2 linked regions of the Thiosulfativibrio zosterae genome follow. The protein of the gene in region 1 interacts with the protein of each later gene in a pairwise test. Links are inferred from orthologs where the notes say so. Each region holds a gene or a part of one and is shown in the gene's direction. Other genes may lie near its edges. The genes, in order: THMIRH_RS05245 and purT.

What was found.
Region 2: the proteins of THMIRH_RS05245 (region 1) and purT interact in binary tests that used the Escherichia coli proteins (3 or more experiments, as listed by UniProt). The link is inferred for Thiosulfativibrio zosterae from one-to-one orthologs.

The regions. Positions count from the first base shown.
Region 1 is NZ_AP021888.1:1,166,578-1,169,886, reverse strand. Bases 146-3,121 are described here. They hold THMIRH_RS05245 (polyprenyl synthetase family protein), read left to right. Parts: upstream 146-1,186; coding sequence 1,187-2,056; downstream 2,057-3,121. Other genes in these bases: THMIRH_RS05230 (prepilin peptidase), read left to right, coding at 2,968-3,121; THMIRH_RS05235 (STAS domain-containing protein), read left to right, coding at 2,666-2,956; queD (6-carboxytetrahydropterin synthase QueD), read left to right, coding at 2,172-2,555; THMIRH_RS05250 (peroxiredoxin), read left to right, coding at 498-1,100; THMIRH_RS05255 (CBS domain-containing protein), read right to left, coding at 146-309. In the rest of the region: more of THMIRH_RS05255, read right to left, coding at 1-145; more of THMIRH_RS05230, read left to right, coding at 3,122-3,309.
Region 2 is NZ_AP021888.1:2,418,530-2,421,762, forward strand. The notes cover bases 226-3,125. They hold purT (formate-dependent phosphoribosylglycinamide formyltransferase), read left to right. Parts: upstream 226-1,030; coding sequence 1,031-2,221; downstream 2,222-3,125. Other genes in these bases: THMIRH_RS11090 (formate--tetrahydrofolate ligase), read left to right, coding at 226-938; THMIRH_RS11100 (flagellar export chaperone FliS), read left to right, coding at 2,466-2,900; THMIRH_RS11105 (cytochrome b), read left to right, coding at 3,032-3,125. Outside these bases: more of THMIRH_RS11090, read left to right, coding at 1-225; more of THMIRH_RS11105, read left to right, coding at 3,126-3,233. UniProt on the Escherichia coli protein: Involved in the de novo purine biosynthesis. Catalyzes the transfer of formate to 5-phospho-ribosyl-glycinamide (GAR), producing 5-phospho-ribosyl-N-formylglycinamide (FGAR). Formate is provided by PurU via hydrolysis of 10-formyl-tetrahydrofolate.

The DNA.
Region 1 (3,309 bases):
CATAAACTGCCAGGCATCCGCAATCGACATGCGCTTATCAACTGTCACAACCGGTTGGCTCATAATCTCAAACGCTTTAACAACAATATGACGCTCATGATCCACATTTTGAGTCGACTGATAATGTTTTAATGCCGCTCTATTTTGTAACTGTTTTTTGGCCGCATCCTCTGCTTCTAGGTGCATTTGCTCTAACTCACTGCGCTGCACAGGATTCACTTTTTTTGAGGGGTCAACTTTTAAAGCAGCATGCAATTGTCCTGGACTGACGGCATTAGAACCCTCTGGAGAATAAACCATAAACATCATCAAAACCCTCTTAGCCAAACCTTTTGAAAATGACTTCATTAGATTTAAAACTGATTGCAAAACATTACACCTATTATCTGTATCGGCCGAGCTGACTAAAAGCTTAAAACTTCAAAAAACACTTCACAAATAACCTACAAATTTACTATACTATTTAAGTTGTTTAATTTTAATCAAAGGAAAAGAACATGTCTGTACTCGTTACAAAATCAGCCCCAGATTTCACTGCCGCCGCCGTATTAGCAGATGGCACAATTGTTGACAACTTTAACTTAAAAAGCCATATTGCTGGCAAGTATGCTGTTGTTTTCTTTTACCCTTTAGACTTCACTTTTGTATGTCCTTCAGAAATTCTAGCATTTGATCACCGCGTAGAGCGTTTCAAAGAACTTGGCACTGAAGTTATCGGTATTTCTATTGACTCACAGTTTACACACAACGCATGGCGTAACACTCCTGTTAATGCAGGTGGTCTTGGCCCAGTTAAATTCCCATTAGTTGCCGATGTAGGTGGTTCAATCATGGAAGCTTACGGTGTTGTTCACCCTGCCAATGTTGCTTTAAGAGGTGCGTTCCTAATTGATAACAAGGGCGTAGTTCGTCACCAAGTCGTCAACGACTTACCGCTAGGACGCAATGTGGATGAACTCATTCGTACTGTTGAAGCACTTCAGTTCCACGAACAATACGGTGAAGTTTGCCCAGCAGGCTGGAAAAAAGGCGATGCAGGGATGAAAGATTCACCTGAAGGTGTTGCTGAATATCTAAGTCAACATGCTGATGAACTATAATTTATAATTAGGTTCATAACTCTATTTAAAAGCCGTCATATGACGGCTTTTTTAATCATCTTTGTAACCCTTTTTTTGGATACGCCTTGAAACAACAATTACAAAAGTATGAAACTCGCACCAATCAAGTTTTAACCCAAATACTCAATACCCAAAGTCATTCTCCGCTCTACGAAGCATTGAGCTATGCCACGCTTAACCCAGGAAAGCGTCTAAGACCCGCATTAATTTATGCGTTTGCAGAAGCCTTTAAATGCCCTTTGGAAAAAGTGGATAGCTTAGCTGCCGCCATTGAACTGATTCACAGCTACTCTTTAGTTCACGATGATTTACCCGCAATGGATGACGATGACTTGCGTAGAGGTCGTCCAACCTGTCACATTCAATTTGATGAAGCCACCGCCATCTTAGTCGGCGATGCGCAACTCACCTTAGCGTTTGCAGTCATCAGTAACGATCATCATCTCAATGCTGAGCAAAAAGTATCTGCCATTCAAATCCTAAGTGCTGCCAGTGGCAGTTTAGGCATGATTGCAGGTCAAATGATTGATATTCAATCAGAAGGCCAACTTACTTCCTTAGAAAACTTAAAAAGAATGCACCTTCTAAAAACAGGGGAGCTCATAAAGGCGGCTTGTTTACTCGGCGCACTGCTATTAGACAATGACTTAGAGCGTCACACAAAAATTGGGTTATTTGGTGAAACCATTGGCCTAGCCTTCCAAGTTCAAGATGATATTCTCGACATTGAAAGCACCACCGAAACCCTTGGAAAACCCCAAGGCAGTGATGAGAAATTGTCAAAATCGACCTACCCTAAATTAATGGGATTAAAGCAAGCCAAAGTTTATCGTGATCAACTCATCACCGAAGCCCAAAACCTACTCCTAGACTTAAATTTAAACTCCCCATTTTTAATGGATTTAACTCACTATATTGCTCAACGACAGCATTGACGGTAAAAAAGCCCATTTAATTAAGGCTTCAATCAGCAACCCGATTAAAGGGCTTTCATTAAAAGGTTATTATTTGATATAATTATTCTTTTTCAAATGGTTAGCGCTCATCAAAATGGCACAAAAATTCGTTTTAAAAACATTACTGGATTTTGCATCGGCACACAGCCTTAGAGGCTACCCAGGCGATTGCGCTAAATTGCACGGACACAACTGGAAGATTGAAGTTCAAGTTGTCGGCTCACAATTAAATGACATTGGTATGGTTATCGATTTTAAAGAAATCAAGCGCCATGCAAAATTGGTTGTCGCAGAACTCGACCACACCTTTTTAAACGACCATCCCCACTTCAAAGAGGTAAACCCTACCGCCGAAAACATTGCGGTTTATCTTTTTAAAGAAATTGAACGCCGAATTCAAACCCCTGAAGTAACCATGCACAGCCTAACTGTATGGGAAAATGATCGTAACTGCGTGACCTACAGTGAGTCTATCTGATCCTTTTAGCTAAAAAATTCATTATTTTCTAAATTATCTTGATATCCCACTTTTTTTTAAAAATCTGATGGCTTATACTGACAGTCAATTTCCAAACAAGGTACGCAAAAATGATTAGCTCAAAAATTGAAGATGGCACACTTTTTATCTTTGTGAATGGTTCATTTACCATTAACCTATTCCCTGAATTTCAAGCAACCTATGAAAATAAAAAATTTGAATCCGTGATTATTGATTTTTCAAACACTGACAGCATTGACAGTGGTGGATTAGGAATGCTGTTGCAGCTGCGCACCATTCAAGGTGAAAATGCCAATAACATTACCCTCAAGGGTGTTTCTAAACAAATTTTAAAAGTTTTTGAAGTCGTCAATTTCGAAAAATTATTCAAGATGGTTTAAACATCATACTGATGATGCATGATGCCTATTTAATCTATTTCTTCAGCGGTCTAATTGGCATTATCATCGGCAGTTTTATTTCCATGCTGACTTGGCGCCTGCCAAGAATACTAGACCTAGCGCCAGAAGAACAACTCAAAAACATCAGCATCAGCAGATCGCATTGTCCCCAATGCCAAACACCCCTTCCTTGGTATCGCCTATTCCCGCTGTTTAGCTGGTTGGCTTCCCGAGGAAAATGCCATGCATGTAAAACACCTATTTCCGCTCGCTACCCACTGATTGAATTCATCACCGGGCTTTTTACGCTCTTTATGGTGTATCACTTTGGTTTAAACATCACTGCGGCTTAT
Region 2 (3,233 bases), 1.3 Mb from region 1 along the record:
CGGCCTTATTAAAAGATGCCATTAAACCGAACATTGTCCAAACCTTAGAGAACAATCTAGCCATCGTGCACGGCGGCCCTTTCGCCAATATCGCCCACGGCTGTAATTCGGTGACCGCCACCCAAACGGCTCTAAGACTGGCTGATTATGCTGTTACCGAAGCAGGGTTTGGTGCGGACCTTGGGGCTGAAAAATTCATTAACATTAAATGTCGTGCCGCTAAACTGTCGCCCTCTGCGGTGGTTTTAGTCGCCACCGTGCGTGCCTTAAAATTTCACGGCGGTGTTGCCAAAGACCACCTCAATCAAGAAAACTTGGATGCCTTAAAAGTGGGCTTTGCCAACCTAGAGCGCCATATTCATAATGTCACACAAAACTACAAACTGCCTTGCGTGGTGTGCTTAAACCACTTCACCCATGACACAGATGACGAAACGGCCATGGTGGTTGCCAAATGTGCTGAATTGGGTGTGAAGTGCGTTATTTCAAAACATTGGGCCAAAGGCGGAGAAGGGGCTGAAGAACTGGCTCACAGCGTTTTAGAATTGATTGCAGACGAAACGCCCAAGCTGGAATTTTTATACGACGACAAACTGCCGTTACGCGACAAAATCGAAACCATTGCCACCCGTTTATATGGCGCCTCTGGCATCGTCATGAGCGACAAAATCGAAGCAGAATTAAAAGAATTGCAAGCCAACTATGGCGAATTGCCAATTTGTATGGCTAAAACGCAAATGTCCTTTTCAACCAACCCTGCCACACGCGGCGCGCCCTCTGGGCACACAGTGGAAATCAGCGGTCTAAAACTTGAAAATGGCGCAGGCTTTATTGTTGCCATCGCTGGCAATATGATGACCATGCCAGGACTGCCCAAAGTGCCCACTGCCGAAAAAATCGACATAGACGACAATGGTGTGATTACTGGTTTATTTTAAACCCCTCACACTTTCCACCTAAATACGAGCGGGCATTTTTGGCCCGCTTTGTCTATAATGGAGGTCTCGTTTTCAATCATCAGGAACCTCTTATGTCGACCATCGGAACCCCATTTTCTGCAAGCGCAACCAAAATTTTACTGCTAGGCTCAGGCGAGCTCGGTAAAGAAGTTGCCATTGAAGCGCAACGCCTAGGGCTTGAAGTGATTGCTTGCGACCGTTATGAAAACGCGCCAGCCATGCAAGTGGCAGACCGCAGTTATACCCTTAGCATGTTAGATGGTGCCGCCTTGCGCAAGGTGATTGAAGCCGAAAAACCCGATTACATCATTCCAGAAATTGAAGCCATTGCGACTGACACCCTTGCCGAATTGGAAGCAGAGGGTTTTAACATTGTGCCCACTGCCAAAGCCACCCAACTCACCATGAACCGCGAAGGCATTCGTCGTTTAGCCGCTGAAACCCTTGGGCTACAAACCTCTCGTTTTGAATTTGCCGCCACCAAAGCTGACTTTGATGCCGCCATTGAACGCATTGGTATGCCCTGTGTGGTGAAACCCATTATGAGTTCGTCGGGTAAAGGGCAAAGCGTCATTAAAACCGCGGCAGATATTGACCAGGCCTGGGCTTATGCGCAAGAAGGCGGCCGCGCCGGACAAGGCAAGGTGATTATCGAGGGGTTTGTGGATTTTGATTATGAAATCACGCTGCTCACCATTCGTCATATTAATGGCATCAGTTTTTGCGCCCCGATTGGTCACCATCAAGAAGATGGCGATTATCGTCAATCTTGGCAACCGCATCCAATGACCGCAAAAGCGCTACAGTCTGCTGAGCATATGGCAAAACTGGTTGTTAATGAGTTGTGCGGTGAAAAGGGTCGTGGACTGTTTGGCGTTGAATTATTTGTGAAAGGTGATGAGGTCATTTTCAGTGAAGTGTCGCCGCGCCCCCACGACACGGGCATGGTTACCTTAATCTCGCAAGACTTGTCTGAATTTGCTCTACACTTACGCGCCATTTTAGGCTTGCCGATTCCCAATATCACCCAACACGGCAACTGTGCATCCAGTGTTATTTTGCCGACCGGCCATTCCACGCAAACTCAATTTGGCAATTTAGCAGACGCTTTGAATGAACCCGACACCCAAATTCGTTTATTTGGCAAACCAGAAATCGCTGGACGCCGTCGCATGGGCGTTGCCCTAGCCAGAGCAGAAACGGTGGAATTGGCTGTTGAAAAAGCCAATCGTGTTGCCGGTAAAGTGACAATTACTTTCTAGGCGACCTTTAAATTCATTTAAATTACCTGTCAAAAAAACCATCACTTTCTAAATTTAACGATTATTTTTAGAAAGTGATGTTTCAAAATAAAATTATAAAAACCATATTTTTCAAATAGTTAAACTAAAAACCCTTTCTTTTTACAATCCATTCATTTTCAACAATCATCATTTGGCACGCCTTTCGCTAATCGGTAAACAAGCTAAAAACTTTAATCCGTATTCTTTAAAAGAGGACATGATCATGACAATGAATCAAATTATCGCTGAGGAAATCAAAGCACCCATCCTACAAGATTACCGTCGTAATCCTGACATGGAAAACCACCTAGCCGACAACCCTAAAAAAACGGTTTTGCTATTATTGCAAGGCGTTGTTGACAAGGGTAACTTGGCAAAAGTTTGCCACCAGAGCCAAGCCCTGGTTGAAAAAGGCTTTCACCTAGGTCGCATGACCACTATTTTAGACGCCTTGCGTGACCGTTTATTATTTACGAAAGACACACCTTTAGCTTATGATTTAGAAGAACTTTATCGTTATGCCGATAAGTCTGTACAAGAAGCCGTATTTGAAAAAGATACTTTTTATCTAGACAGCGCCATCGAGATTTTGACGGAACTGCGCGACGCCTGGTTAGAGATGATGCACGAAACGGGTCAACTAGACGCAGACGCTTAAGTCAACAACCTCCATATCATGATTCTTTTGAAGAGGCACCCGCCTAAAAATGGGTGCCTTTTTCATTTGTGAAAACAACAACAAAGTGTAGAATAACTCACTTATTTAAATTTAGCGGTTCCAGGTGGTTCATGGCTTTAAAAAACTCTACAAATACTTTCGGTTTAGTTTCGCGCGCTAATCACTGGATTACGGCTTTTGCATTTATTCTTGCCATTATGGTGGGCATCTACGCGGAAAATTGGATGGAAAAAGGGCCTGAACGCTCAGAAATGTTTCAATTACATTTCAGCTTAGGGGTATCCATTTTTGCCTTAATGATGATTCGCTTGA